DNA from 2 places in the Pseudoalteromonas luteoviolacea genome. Region 2 is predicted to be linked to the other one. Evidence: predicted binding sites of a transcription regulator. Region 2 holds the regulator's gene; the other holds the start of a gene.
The links. The regulator LexA, encoded in region 2, represses DNA repair genes until DNA is damaged. The targets are predictions, from matches to a motif close to TACTGTATNNNNATACAGTA.
Positions count from the first base shown of each region.

Region 1: a site for LexA is predicted at 5,804-5,823, ahead of S4054249_RS06055 (DNA topoisomerase III). Genes of this name have one in related genera too.

Region 1 is NZ_CP015411.1:1,388,923-1,396,934, forward strand. It holds gene S4054249_RS06020 (monovalent cation/H+ antiporter subunit A) at 1-368, shown strand, start outside; gene S4054249_RS06025 (Na+/H+ antiporter subunit C) at 368-739, shown strand; gene S4054249_RS06030 (monovalent cation/H+ antiporter subunit D) at 736-2,247, shown strand; gene S4054249_RS06035 (Na+/H+ antiporter subunit E) at 2,248-2,784, shown strand; gene S4054249_RS06040 (K+/H+ antiporter subunit F) at 2,778-3,047, shown strand; gene S4054249_RS06045 (Na+/H+ antiporter subunit G) at 3,090-3,386, shown strand; gene S4054249_RS06050 (methyl-accepting chemotaxis protein) at 3,708-5,636, shown strand; gene S4054249_RS06055 (DNA topoisomerase III) at 5,834-7,771, shown strand; gene S4054249_RS06060 (tetratricopeptide repeat protein) at 7,846-8,012, shown strand, end outside.
Region 2 is NZ_CP015411.1:4,542,624-4,550,635, forward strand. It holds gene S4054249_RS19475 (DUF3016 domain-containing protein) at 1-375, opposite strand, end outside; gene S4054249_RS19480 (efflux RND transporter permease subunit) at 503-3,562, opposite strand; gene S4054249_RS19485 (efflux RND transporter periplasmic adaptor subunit) at 3,559-4,632, opposite strand; gene S4054249_RS19490 (DUF3313 family protein) at 4,649-5,347, opposite strand; gene lexA (transcriptional repressor LexA) at 5,679-6,290, opposite strand; gene S4054249_RS26660 (hypothetical protein) at 6,790-6,951, opposite strand; gene S4054249_RS19500 (IS110 family transposase) at 7,701-8,012, opposite strand, start outside.

The DNA of each region.
Region 1 (8,012 bases), 1.7 Mb from region 2:
GAGGGCATAATCTACCTGGTGGTGGCTTTATAGCAGGTCTAGTCACAGCAATTGCCTTTATTTTGCAATACATTGCACATGGCTCAAATTGGATTGCAGAGCGATTTACCTTGAACTACAGAAAGATTATCGCATCAGGTATTGCGATAGCGATGTTATCTGGTTTAGGTAGTTGGGTATTTGGACGTCCATTCCTGACTACGTGGTTTGATTATTTTGATATTCCATTGATTGGTGAGATTGAGCTTGCCAGTGCATTAGTATTTGATTTAGGTGTTTATATCACCGTTGTTGGCGCAACGCTGATGATACTAGCAAGTCTTGGTAAAGTGACTGCAAATGCACCCAAAGAAGAGGTGAATATTTAATGGAGCTTTTGTATTCTTCATGCGTGGGCCTGTTAGTGGCCTGCGGTGTATTTTTGATTTTACGCGCAAGAACGTTTCCAGTTGTACTTGGTTTGACCATGCTCTCGTATGCGGTTAACTTGTTTTTATTTGCATCAGGTCGTTTGTCAATGAACCAAGCCGCTGTACTTGGTTACAGTGAAAGTTACGCTGATCCACTGCCTCAAGCGCTAGTTTTAACAGCTATCGTAATTGGCTTTGCGATGACAGCATTTGTGGTGATTTTAGCGATCCGTGGTCGTGCTGATTTAGGTAATGATCACGTTAATGGGGTAGTACCTGATAAATCGAAAACGAACTCTCGTCAGGTGAAGGAGCAGGGTAAAGCATGAGTCAACATTTAACTTCTTTACCTGTTTTACTGCCTATGTTGGCGGCAGTGCTTATGTTAATGCCGCCATGTGGAAAAAATTTAAAAATTAGGCGTTACGTCTCTGTTTTGATGGGCTTGATAACGACAGTGGTATCTGTGTCACTGCTTGCTTATGTAAAAGTAAATGGGACGCAAGTGTACGCTATTGGTGATTGGTCAGCGCCATTTGGTATTGTGTTGGTTGCGGATCCTATCTCGACTTTACTGGTCTCGCTCACGTCGTTTTTAGGCTTAGTTTGTGCGCTTTATAGCTGCGCTGGTGATGACGAGCAAGGTAGTTTTTTCCACCCACTTTTACATTTCTTAATTTTAGGTGTGAACGGTGCTTTCTTGACAGGAGACGCATTTAACCTATTTGTTTTCTTTGAAGTGTTGTTGATTGCATCCTACTCATTGCTGATGCATGGTGGCGATAAACGCAATACCCGTGCAGCATTGCAATATGTTATTTTAAACCTTGTTGGTTCATCTGTGTTTCTAATTGCCCTCGGTATTTTATACGGTACTTTGGGTACATTAAATATGGCCGATATGGCAACACGTGTGATGGAATTACAAGGCGATGATGTATATCTGGCTAAGATAGGTGGCTTGTTGCTGCTGGTCGTATTTGCTCTAAAAGGTGCTCTATTACCGCTTCATTTATGGTTACCAAATACTTACTCGACAGCCATGCCAGTTGTTGCTGCCTTGTTTGCAATCATGACTAAAGTTGGTGTGTACTCGATGATGCGCGTTTACACCTTAATTTTTGGTGAGCAAGCAGGCGAGTTGAGCCATATGGCACAACATTGGTTGTGGTGGCTTGCGCTGGCAACTATCGTAATGGGTGCAATCGGTGTGCTTGCAAGCCAAGATCTTCGTAAGATGGTTGCAAACTTAGTGGTAGTTTCTGTTGGCACTTTGGTGGCACTTGTCGCTGCACAAACAGTTGATAGCAGCGCCGCAGCAATTTATTACTTAGTGCATTCAACACTTGTCTCAGCAGCTTTATTCTTAATTGCTGATTTAGTGGGTAAGCAAAGGGGTAAAGTGAGCGACCGTATAACAGCGGGTCGTCCTGTAGCGCAGCCGCTGTTCCTTGGTGGAGCATTTATTTTTGCGGCAGTAACTGTCATTGGTATGCCTCCATTGTCAGGTTTTATTGGTAAAGTTTGGATCTTAGAATCTACGTTGGAGTCAGCACATGGACATTGGTTCTGGCCAATTTACTTAATTGCTAGTCTTGCTGTATTGGTTTCCGTATCAAAAGCCGGTAGTACTGTTTTTTGGCATCATACCGGCAAAGGTGAAGCGAATACCGAAGAAAACGCACATCCTGTGCAGATGGTTGCCGTGTTGATGTTGGTTTCGGCATCTCCATTGATGGTTATTTTTGCAGGGCCAGTTACTGACTATGCCCAGTTTGCAGCAGTTGAGTTACACAACTTTTACGGCCTAATCCAACATGTATTAGGAGGCAAGTAAATGAGATTAGAAGCTAAATACAAATGGTTACCTACTCCGTTTAGAAGTTTACTGCTATTTTCGGTATGGCTCTTGCTCAATAATACTGTTGCCCTCGGTCATGTTGTATTAGGTTTAATCTTGGCGATTGTGATCCCATTGATCACACACCCTTTTAGAACTAAGCAACCTCTGGTTGTGAGACCGTTTAGAGCGCTGAGCCATTTAATGTTGGTTTTGTATGATATCTTGACTGCCAATATCGAAGTTGCGATTAAAATTTTAGGTCCGACTAAAAAGTTAAAGCCGGGTTTTGTAAAAGTGCCGCTAGATTTAAATGAGGCTATGCCTATTACTATTTTAGCGAGCACGGTATCGTTAACGCCAGGTACTGTTAGTGCTGAGGTATACCCTTGGCCAGAGACAGTCGAGGGTGAAGCACCGGATTGTCAAAAATACTTACTTATCCACGTTTTAGATTTGGATGATGAGCAGGCGTTGATCAATACCATTAAATCTCGTTATGAGGCGCCTTTGAAGGAGATCTTTGAATGTTAGACACGATCATCTTAATTGTTTTTGCCATGATTGGTTTGGCGCTACTGTTAAACTTATGGCGCTTAGTCGTTGGCCCATCAGTGCCAGACAGAATTTTGGCACTGGATACCATGTACATTAATACCATTGCGTTAATTATTCTATATGGAATGAACATGGGGACGTCGCTGTATTTTGAGGCTGCGTTGTTAATTGCTTTACTTGGCTTTGTTAGTACGGTTGCGGTGTGTAAATACCTGCTTCGTGGCGATATTATTGAATAGGAGGCCATGTAAGTGGATATTTTAATTTCAGTTTTGCTGTTAATGGGTGGGGTCTTGGTACTAGTAGGCTCAATCGGTTTAGTAAAAATGCCAGACTTTTTCATGCGCCTACATGGGCCGACTAAAGCAACCACTTTAGGCATGGCATGTTTGCTTTTTGCCGCGATGGCACATTACAGTCAATATGGTGATGGGCTTAGTTTAAAAGAGATTCTAATTTCCTTGTTTTTACTTATTACCGCGCCAATCAGTGGTTATATGTTGATTAAGTCGGCAATTCATCACCGAATTGATTCGACAGATAAGACGACAGGTAAAGACAAAATAGAAGAAGATTAAACCCTTATTTCAAGCTGGGTGTGTAGGCACCCAGTTTTATTTGTTACCCCACCATTCGATTCTTCAATATTTATATTCTAATTTAATAATTTATATAGATTAATTTATTCTTGCACATTTCAATTTAAACACTTATTGTCAATTAATCTTTAATATTTCTGTAGCATAATCAATTTTAGAAATTAAAGAACCAACTTCTAACAGTTCACTCTTCGTGCGTTTTTATACTCACCTGTGGTTAGTCAAATTAGAATTACAAGGTCACTTATGCGACAAATCTCAATCAAATACAAACTCATGTTCTTTGTTATTACGATAATAATGGCAGTAATAGCAATGCTCGTGATAACAACATGGTTGCATTTACAAGATGAAAATAAAAAACAAAGTGAGCAAATACAATCTGTAATTCTATCGGAAATTAATACCCGCTTGGCTGCTCAAGGAGATTATTACGCACAGAAAATTGCTGCCTTTTTAAACTCCGCGTATCGTGTACCAAATACATTGGTGGGCGCATTAGAATCGACAATAACTGCTCCTCTTGATCGTAGTGATATTCAGTCAATGCTTAGAGGTGCCTTGAAAGCAAGCCCTGATCTCTCTTCTGTATATGTGCATTTTGAAGAAAATGCCTATGATCATAAAGATATGCATTTTACTAATGGTGCTGCGCACTCGGTTTTAGGAAGTGGTACACTTGAAATGTATTTTACTCAAGATAGTGTGGGTATCACTCAACATAGCGTCATGTCCTCCTCAGCAAAATATTCAGAAGCACTCAATCGTTATGGTATACGTGAGGCTGAATGGTATTTATGTGCAAAAGAAAGCAAATTGCCATGCATTATGGAGCCGTATTTATACGAAATTTCCAAAGGTAATGAAATGCTGATGACATCACTGACCGTGCCTATTACACAACATGGACGATTTAAGGGGATTATTGGTGTGGATGTCAACTTGCCAAATCTACAGAGATTAGTGCAAGAACTTTCAAGTCAGCTTTATCAGGGACAAGGAAAGGTATTATTACTCAGTGAGCTTGGCTTGGTTGCCGGTGCAAGTCATCATCATGATAGTTTGGGTAAACCTCTCACTGAAATTTTAGAAAGTTCATTTGCTAAGCAACTCACATCTTTGCATATGAATAAAGGCTATCAAGAAGTTGGCAACTCCATTTTTGTTGCCAGTCCAATCACGATCCAATTGGCAAATACGGTCTGGTCTTTAGTAATTGAAGTCCCAAAGCAAGAAGTTTTATCCTCAGCCTCTATGATTGAGAAGCAGTTGCATCAGTCCACTGAAGACCTTGGGATCTGGATGTTGATGCTGGGAATAGTGATTGTCACTGTGGCTTTGGCTTTGAGTATCTATTTAATTAATACCATTACCAAGCCGCTTTCATATATTCAAACCCGGGTTAGCAACCTTGCCTCTAGTGAAGGCGATTTAACTCATAATCTTGATGTAGCACATCATGCAGAGTTAATTTCTTTGGCGAATGGCTTTAATTTATTCACTAATAAGCTGAGAGACATGATCAAAGATTTAAAGGGACTTGCTCAGCAATCATATCAACAGTCTTATGCTACCACTGAAGCTGCAATAAACATAAAAAACAAGGTCTCAAATCAGCATATTGAAATTGATAGTGTTGTAACAGCGATTAATGAACTTAGTGCGACAGCAAGTGAAGTTGCTAGAGCTTCTGAGCAAGCGGCATTGACGACGGATAAAGCTGTTGGAGCGGTCAAAGAATGTGAGACGAGGATTGTGGCAACAACGGTTAAGGTGGAAGAGATTGCCGAGCAAGTTGCAACTGCACAGTCTGCATTCCACAAAGTTGCTAAGCGCAGTAACGATATTTCCCACATCCTTGATGTGATCCGAGCTATAGCCGAGCAAACAAATTTATTAGCCTTAAATGCAGCAATAGAAGCTGCACGAGCTGGTGAACAGGGAAGAGGATTTGCAGTGGTGGCTGATGAGGTAAGGTCCTTAGCTTCAAAAACACAAGCATCTACAGACGATATCGCTACATTGATTGAAAATTTACAAAATGAGATCACAGGTTCTGAACAAGTCATTGAGCAAACGGTTAAGAAAGGCAATGATGCGACATTATTGAGCCAGCAAGCGGCTAGTACAATGCAAGTGCTCGTAACAGAGTTGCATCATATTTCTCATGAAGTTACTCAAATTGCGACCTCAGCTGAAGAGCAAAGTATGCTGATGAAGTTGAGTTAGCAGCCAGCGCGATGACTCAACTAGTCGAGCAAAAACATGGGCAGCTGAATCTATTAAAGACATAAATTATTCTATACAGCTAATTATATAAGATTATCGTGCAGTGACGGAATTATCAGCTCAACATATATCTGACTCTAGATTTGTTGAATAGAGTTGGCTAGAATAACTGTAAATATATACAGTTAATGAATTTTATGAAGCTATACATAGCAGAAAAACCTTCACTCGGGCGAGCAATTGCCGACGTACTTCCAAAACCTCATAAAAAGCAAGATGGTTTTATAGAGGTGGGTAATGGTGATTGTGTCACTTGGTGTATTGGTCATCTGTTAGAACAAGCTGAGCCTGAAGACTACGATGAGCGTTATAAAAAATGGCTAATACAAGATTTGCCGATCGTTCCACAGGAATGGAAGTTCAAGGCTAAACCAAAAACAAAAAAGCAATTGGCGACGGTAAAGCGCTTAATTAAGCAAGCGAGTATTGTGGTTCATGCAGGAGACCCAGATAGAGAAGGGCAGCTACTTGTTGACGAAGTCATTCAAGAAGCGAAGCTTTCTCAAGCCAAAAAGTCATTAGTTGAACGGGTGCTGATAAGCGACTTAAACCCCAGTGCTGTAAAAAAAGCACTTAGTCAGTCTAAATCTAATGCTGATTTTATGCCACTCAGTATATCTGCGTTAGCTAGGGCAAGAGCAGATTGGCTGTATGGTATGAATTTGACGCGTGCATTTACATTGGCAGGACAAAAAGCAGGTATTCAAGGGGTGTTATCAGTCGGCAGAGTACAGACACCTGTGTTGGGTTTGGTTGTCCGTCGTGATGAAGAGATTGCAAACTTCGTGTCAAAGCCTTTTTATGAAGTCAACGCCATCATTGAAAAGCAAACTGGTGAGCAGTTTGACGCAAAATGGATCCCAAGTGAGGCTTGCTTGGCGTATATGGATGAAGAAAAGCGCGTATTATTAAAGTCGTTGGCGGAAAATGTTGCCAGTAGGATAAAAGACACACCAGCGAATTTAATTGAACTTGAGCAAATCCCGAAAAAACAAAATCCACCGCTACCCTATAACCTATCGGCACTGCAAATTGATGCAAATAAGCGGTTTGCTATGTCAGCGAAACAAGTATTGGATATTTGTCAATCTCTCTATGAAAAACATAAGTTAATAACTTACCCTCGCTCGGATAACCGGTATATACCGAAAGATCACTTCAACGAACGCAGTGATATATTGGCTGCGATGCTCAATAATAAAGGAGAGGAAAAATCGCATATAGAAAATGCTGATATGAGCCTTAAAAGCAAATGTTGGAATGATAAAAAAGTAGAGGCACACCATGCAATCATACCAACTAAAAAGCATTTAAAAACAGCACAATTAGGTCATCAAGAACAACAGGTTTATGGATTGATTTGTAGGCAATATCTAGCACAGTTTTACCCTGCTTATTTATACTCTCAAACAAAAGCACATTTACAGATCTCTGGCGGCAAGTTCATTGCAAAGGCCGATACAGTCATCGATATGGGCTTTAAAGTACTTTATAAATCAAATAAGAAAGATCAAGAAGAGAAAAAGCAATTACCTATACTTGAAGTGGGAGAGCCTCTGCATTGTATCGAAGGGGTTGTGATTGAAAAGCATACTCAGCCTCCAAGTTTTTACACAGAAGCGACATTACTGAGTGCGATGACTGGTATTGCTCGCTATGTAAAAGACAGTGATATTAAAAAAGTGCTAAAAGAAACGGATGGTTTAGGAACCGAAGCGACACGGGCAGGTATTATAGAACTTTTATTTAAAAGAAACTTTTTAAACAGGGAAGGAAAATCAATTAAGTCCACAGAGCTGGGCCGTGGTCTCATTAATACAATACCTAACAATCTATCGTTACCGGATAGAACTGCATTGTGGGAATCGCAGTTAACGAACATTGCCCAAAAAGCTGCCTCTTATAATCAATTTATGCTTCCTCTTCAAAGTGAGTTATCTGAATTAGTCGGGTTATCGCAAACACTGAATACAAATGCGCTAAAAGGGATTTCGACAACAAGTAGTTTTAAAAAGAAAGGTAATTACCGCAAACCTCGCCGTAAGTCAGCTTATACAAAAGGAAAAAGTAAATAGTTGGAAAGAATGACCTTGTAAAGTACAAACAAGACACTATATAGCTATTAGAATCTAATTTAAGAATACCGATTATGGAAAACAAAATCACATTAACGCCAGAAAATATTCAGCAGGTACTGTCATCATCATCGGCAGAGCATATTGTATTGCTTAGCTTTTACAGTGCTCAACACCCTGATTGTATAGCTCAAGCTGCTATTTTGGATGAATTAGCTACGCATTATAAGAGTAGCATTAC
Region 2 (8,012 bases):
TTTTAATACTTTAGATTGTGCTTCTACAATCACATTACCTGCTTTGTCAGTCACGTTATAGGCAATTTTTAGACGTGGAAAATAAATAGGTTTAATGATCCGAATATCATTCATGTTAAACCTAACATCACCAGCTAAATCAATATCTTCAAAAGTCACCGATAACATATAACCTTCAGGCATGTCTGACGCCAACTTACTCAGGTGGGCGTCAAATTGCTTTGCAATACGCTTGTGATATCCGCCACGAGTTTCTTTTGCAGGAAAGACATCTCTATACTCTTTAAAGTCTAGCCATGTTACCTTAGCCTCTCCGGCACTGGCCATCATCGGCATGAAAAGTGCCACAATTGCATATTTGAAAAGTTTCATCATTTACTCCTCTGGTTAGCCTGTGTGTTCATATTCTGCTCACTATGCTGAACGAAAACTTAAGGGTTACATTCATTAACAGGCTTTTACTGGCGTTCACCATTAAAACGGTGAAAACGCCATATCACCACTAGTTTTGGACCTTTATTCTATAAAATAACGCATAGAGTACTGGAACAATACCCAGCGTTAGTAAGGTAGAAAACAGCAAACCGCCCATGATCCCAAGTGCCATCGGCTCCCACATTTCTCCCCCACCCAAATACAATGGAATAAGACCAAACACGGTCGTCGCAGTCGTCAACAAAATCGGTCGCATACGTTGCTGTGCAGCTGAGATAATCCCCTCAACAGGGTTATTTGGTGTATTCTCAAGCTCAATTTTGATCCGCTCCAACAATACAATCGCATTATTTATCACTATGCCCGCCAATGAAATAATACCGAGTAAAGTCATAAAGCCAAAAAATGATTGCCCTACTAGTAGACCTAAGATCACGCCAATAAATCCCAATGGGATCGTCGTCAGTACGATAATGGATTTACGAATAGAATTAAATTGACCTATCAGCAAGATAACGATAATAAATACCGCTATCGGCATTTTATCTGCAATAGACTGATTGGCTTTACCTGAAGACTCAGCCTCCCCACCCAATTCATATGAATATCCAAATGGCCAGCTTTGCTTTTGCGCTTCCAACCAAGGCACTAATGCTGCAAACCCTTCGTTCGCTGTAATGCCATCGAGCTGTGCACCCACTGCAACGGTTTTTAAACGGTCGCGTCGCAAGATCTGAGCACTTTCCCAAACCACCTCAATATCTGCTACCTGCTTTAAAGGAACCGATGCACCAGTCGCCTGTGAGTAAACCATCATGGCTTCCAATTTGCCAATGTCATCTCTATCCGCGGCTACAGAGCGCAAGGTAACAGGTATTAACTCATTGCCTTCGCGGTATTGTGTGAGCTCCAAGCCACTAAAGCCAGTTTGTAATGAACTTGCGATATCTTTGCTCGATACACCCACACGCCGTGCACGTGTTTGATTAATTTTAATCTGCACCTTTTTACTTGGTAGGCCCCAATCATCACTAATTGCTTTAAGCCCCGGAGTCGCCGCCATTTGTCCTTTTAACTGATCGACAATCGCCATCAAGGTATCTTGATCGTCACCAGAGAGCCGGATTTCAACTGGGTTAGCTATCGGTGCACCATTTTCAATCTTTCGCTGCTTAATCAATAAGTCAGGGTGTCGACTTAACGCATACTGTTCAATGTCCAGCATTAAAGCATCAATCAATTGATAAGAAGTGGTACTGACAATCATCAACGCATAGTTTGAACTTGTTGGCTCTGGCGTATGAGTTAATAAGAATCTCGGGCCACCATTACCAACATAACTAACCCACTGCGTAACCCCCTCGGGGCGCTCATTTGATACCAATAACTCGCTTTGAATATAAGCTTCCATGTCTTTTACAAGCGCTTCGGTAGTTTCTAACCGAGTACCGATAGGCAGCTCTAACTCAACTTTAAAATAGTCCCGATCTGAAGGTGGGAAAAATAATTTAGGAATTAGCTGCATGCCTTGCAGTGCAATAAAAAATGCAGCCACACATGTCATTAACGTGATCCAACGATGGCGTATCATCATGGTTAAAAGGTTTTTATAAGTTAAGTAAACGCCAGAGTTGTAATCAGCAGCTTGTGATTTCACGCGTGTAAAATACACACATAACATAGGGATCATCGTCATCGCCAGCAACCATGAACATAGCAAAGTAATGGTCACAACCTTGAACAATGAAGCCGTGTATTCACCTGTCGATGATTCAGCTAAAAAGATAGGTAAAAAGGCGGCACCTGTTGTCAATGAGGATACTAACAAAGGCACTTTTAATTCATCGGCAGAATCCACCGCGGCGTCTATCGCAGCCTTACCACGCTCCATTTGCACCATAATGTTTTCAGACATCACAATGCCATTATCAACTAACATGCCGAGCGCGATGATTAATGCCGCTAATGAGATTTGGTCTATGCTGATATGGAAAAATGACATCACCAAAATACCAAAAACCATACTCATTGGAATCAGACTGGCAACAATCAGGCCCGTTCTAAAACCCAAAGTGAATAACATCACTAAGGTGACCACCAATACCGCTTGCAAAAGGTTTGAGACAAAGTCACTGACTTTCTGTTCAACTTCTTTAGGTAAGAAAGAGAGCAACTTAAACTCAACCCCAATGGGATAGACACTCTCTAAATAGTTCAGGGATTCTAACACTTGCTCGCCCAATGCAATATTATTACCGCCTTGACGCATTGAGATAGCAATCGTTAAGCCTTCATCCAAACCAACTCGTACTTTAGACTTGGCAGGGTCAACATAATCACGATAGACAACAGCAATATCTGAAAGTAGCAATACCTGTTCACTACCAGGTACATTGATGATGGTATTGGCAATGTCCTCTACTGACTCAAAATTACCACTCGGCTCAAGCGCGAGGGTCTCATCATTAATATAAATCGAACCACCTGGGTTCACTATATTACGTGATGCAAGTTGTTCTTTCAGCTGGTTAGGCGAAATACCGAGAGCACCAAGCCTCGCATTTTCAAATTCAATAAATACACGCTGCTCTTGGTTACCAAAAATTTCAACCTTTGCAGCCTCAGGTAAGCGCAGCAAGGTGTCTCTTACCTGTTCAGCGACATCTTCTAGTTCACGATAAGTATAGCCTTCAGCAGTAAGCCCAATGACAATTCCAAATACATCACCAAATTCATCGTTTACAATAGGAGTATGTGCATCACTGGGTAAATCCTTCTCAATACTTTGGATCTTGCGCCGTAAATTATCCCAAATAGGCCGCATATTCTTATAGCTTTCTTTGATATTAACGCTAACGATAGATACGCCTGTTTTTGAGGTACTACTGACAAAATCCAGTTCAGGGATCTGCTGTACGACCTTTTCGATTTGATCAGTGACAAGCTCTTCCACTCGCTGTGGACTTGCTCCAGGGAAGTATGTAACCACTTGTGCTGTTCTAATAATAAAGCCAGGATCGTAATCCTTTGGCATTTTATTAAAGGAGATGATCCCAAAAAACAACAGTGCCGCTATCAGTACCCATGTTGTCCGGTTATTTTCTAATGCCAGTCTGGTTATATTCACTGCGCCCCCTTGTTAAACTTTACAAGTTGGCCTTCGCTCACTTTACTCATGCCAGCAGTAACAATGTAAGTACCTTCAGAGACACCACTAATAACAGGGAAACCTAGCGTGGAAACCTCACCAATCACGACAGGATTTTTCTTAATCTTTCCTTTGCCAGCACCTACAGACTCAACAGACCAAACAAAATTACCGGATGCATCTTTAAGCACCGTTTTTATTGGTAGATATAGGCCACTTTTATTCACATCAGCACCCTTAGCAAGCACCTTTGCTGTCATACCTGGCAAGATATTATACCCCTCGGGACGCGTCATGCTGAGAGTGACTTCATAAGCTTTAGTTACCTCATCAGCCTGTGTGCTCACTTCGACAAAATCTAATGGAAATGTTTTATCAGGGATCCCTGAAAACTCGGCGATAATGTGCTTCGGCGCATCTTTTGAGACTTTAATCATTAAGCTCTCAGGTACATTGACCTTAAGAGTGACATGCTTGATATCTTGTAATGTCGCAACAACTTGCTTAGCTTGCACCTCTTCAAAACGCTCTATATACGTGCGTGCAACAACCCCTGAAAATGATGCTTTTAAGCTGGTGTAGGATAAGTTATTTTTTGCATTCGCCAATTTACTTTTTGCACTCGTAAAGTGAGACTGTAGTTGGTCATAGTCAGATTGCGAGATCGTACCAGATTTAATAAGTTGCTTAGCACGACTAAAATCAGCCTGCGCTTTATTATAATTAGCCTGCGCTTCATCTAAAGAAAGTTTGTATTCTGTTGCATCTAACTTAGCAATAACATCACCAAGCTGAATTTCTTGCCCCTGCTTTACCAGCAACTCTATAACTTCACCTGGCACTTTAAATGATAGGTCCGCCGAAGACGCAGCATCAACTACCGCAGGGAACTCCACCAAAGGGCCATCAACTTGTGAAGAAAGTAATAATGTCCGCACTGGACGAAGCTGCTCTGATTGTTCTTGCTCTGACTTTTGCTCTGAACAACCAATTAACGCCAAGCAAAATATTGCCATAACACCTAGCTGCTTGCCTTTTATTATCTTCATAAAAGCTCCTTTAGATTTACTGAACATTACGATGTTTAGTCATCGCAGTAACAAAATTATTTATCCATACGTCAAGCACAGCCTTAACCGTTTCAACGTTCTCAGTACCATCGGCCTTTAGTACAGCATCTAATTCTTTGTGTGCTGTCATCATCACAACTGGATTTTGACTACTTCCCAAATAAAATGCGGACTCAAGAGAAACATGGGTTAGAGCCTCTGTTTGCTCTGTTGCGGCTAAGTAGGCAGTTTTACCCGCGTTATACACTAGCCGGATAGGCACAAAATCTCTTACCTGTAATGAAATGGGTTCAAATTGTACGTCTGTGAAAGCACCTTCAATTGTCAGCACAGTGTCATCTGCACTTGCAGGTTTTGTGGTCACCACTTGATAGTAAGGACTCAATTTATCTTGCATTTGAGACTGCATGTAATGACTTAACTTAGCAACATGCCGGGGGTTAATATTTAAAAACTCGGATTCAGAAGCGTTAATCCACACTTCAAACTGAGGTATATAAAGCACCTTAATTTTACTTAAAGCTTCACGGTTAAAAGTGCTATCTACAAATAAGTTAGTGTCTTCATAATCATCAGAGGGAAGTAATACATCATAGTTAGGTAAAAAACCTGAACGTGTATTATTTGAACTTGATGCACAAGCGGACACAATACAAACCAAAGCCGCAATTAATGCTACTTTAAACCAAGTCATAGGCTGCTCCATATTCTATTCATTTCCAGTGTTTTTATCACAATCACAAGAAAGCCTTTGATCTCTTTTGAAATCAAATGTAACTCATGAATACAAATTAATGTTGTTCTTTAAATTAAGACGACTAGCTCAGACTGCGAATCATGGATTTAGTGCAAAATAATTTTTTATTTTTGCTTAACAAGCACGTAGCCACAAAGCCAATGTTATATTTATGTAACGTAAGTGTATGATATGGAAGTATAGCTTAAAAGGGTTCTAAAGATTAAAAAAGACAGCATTGGATAGTGAAGCTGGAGCTTGAAACCCCAGCTTAGAAAAATAGGCTGCTTTAAAGGTTACCGCGGATCACACCTACAGCAAGGCCTTCAATATTAAAAACTTCTTGCTCTAAATCGACCTCAATAGGTGAAAAGTCTTCATTTTCTGCATGTAAGAAAACTTTTCTACCAACTTTTTCAAAACGTTTCACCGTCACATCTTCTTCAACACGTGCAACAACAACCTGTCCATTATTAGCAACTTGCGTGCGATGTACCGCGAGTAAATCACCATCCATTATGCCAATATTTTTCATACTCATGCCATTTACACGAAGTAAGTAATCAGCTGATGGTTGAAACATACTAGGATCAACTTTGCAATGATTCTCAATATGCTCTTGGGCTAAAATAGGCTCACCAGCTGCAACACGACCAACTAATGGCAAACCCAGCTGCTCTGGCTCATCAGCTTCAACTAAGCGAATACCTCGACTTGCGCCAGGTACCATTTCTATCACACCTTTCTTGGCAAGTGCTTTTAAGTGTTCTTCAGCCGCATTTGCACTACGAAAACCCAAAGATTCCGCAATTTCTGCTCGAGTCGGCGGCATGCCTGTGTCTTTAATAAAAACTTTGATAAGTTCGAATACTTGTTCTTGTCGTTTAGTTAAAGGTCGCATATAACTGGTTTTCCATACAGTGCATTTACTGTGAGTATATACAGTTAAAATTAAATCGCAATCCTTAACGCCGAATACTTGAGCTAAATGAGAGATTGCTGAAGATATGGTTAATTGCTTAGCCAAGCAACATTATGAAAGGGATTAGTCAAGTCACTCTTACTGCACACCGCTTCAAGCTTACTCTTAAAGATAAAAAACACAGTACAGCGACCAAAAACGATACTAAAAATTTATAGAATATATAACTCTCCTTTTATAAAACCAAATTATCAGTATATTTATGCCAATAATAGATTAAGGTTTTATAATTGCTCTGCATTTAATATCACTTCAAACTAGAGCCTTATATAGCATATCAATAAAACACATCATAGTAAGTGTAGTTTAGGACAGGTGGGGGAAGACACTATTAGGAGAATTAACTACTACGTGGAAGATAATGTTTCAACCTAATTTTCTAGATGAGCTACTTTATATAGCTCATCTACTCAATATTTTAACAAGCACTTGTAGTATAAGTACCTGGACATGTTCTTGTACCTGTACATTCCCATGTTTTAAAAAAGCCACCGGCAATCTGCGGAGTCATCTGTGCTGGTACATTTGCCTTATCATGACTGATTACTTTGATATTTTTTTTCTTTAGTTTTAATAACATTTTTATTTTCTCCTTGTTGATTACAGTTAAACTAGCAGCATTTAATATTACTTTCAATTAAATTTAAGAAAATAAATAAATTTAAATAATTGCTATAAAAACAATATAAACGAGAGATTAAACCCCTCTAAAAACAAAAATAAAACCATTAAAAACAATGGTTAACTTAAAAAAAATAACTATAAATTTAAACATTTGATAGCAAATTTAGACATGAAGTAGAGTACAAAGTGCAATTAACAGAAATTTTATGCAAGTAAAATCAAAAGTTAATGACAGCACGCGAAGCGCACCACTCTTTTTCGCGCAAGGAGAAGTGACCCATTTTAACAAGAGATAATCAATCCCCCCCCCTACAAGCGCAGCAACCGAATCAAAAAAGTAAAGCCTGGATCCTGAAACCAGTTCAGGACGACATGGTGAAAAAGGTTAATGACAACGAACGCAGTGAGTACATTTCTTTTACGCAAGGTGAAGGGAGCCGTTTTAACCAAACACTGCACTCAACCTATCCGTCACCCTGAACTCGTATATGGACTCCACTTGTTTGACAACATGTTTTTTAAAATTAAAGATGCTTGCGTATATACGGTTTCTTTTGAGAGCGCTACTCTCTAACCTTTGATTTATTCGCACCTTCTGTCCTAAACGCTTCGTTAGTGTATTCTCACTTCAAGTTCAGACAGGTTTTCAGAAGGTTGGTCTTACCTTTTAATTACATTGTTGTCGAACTCTTTTTAAAATGTTTTTTAAATCATTGCGGGTTGGTAATTCGTACCTTGTTTCAGCATTGCCCAAGCAGTTCTGATATTTTTATTCACCAGCGCAATACAAGCTCGCTTTACACCTGAACGAGCAACTAACTTTAACAGCCATTGCTGCTTCAATGTCTTGGGCTTTTCCGGCAGATTAGAAATGTATGACAATGCCCCCAAAAATAAACAGGACTTTAGCTGTTTATCTCCAGCACATTTATCAATCCCCAGCATCACAGTTTTACCGCCACTGCTAAATTGTTTTGGGGTGACGCCTAAATATACTGAAGCACATCGTCCATTTTT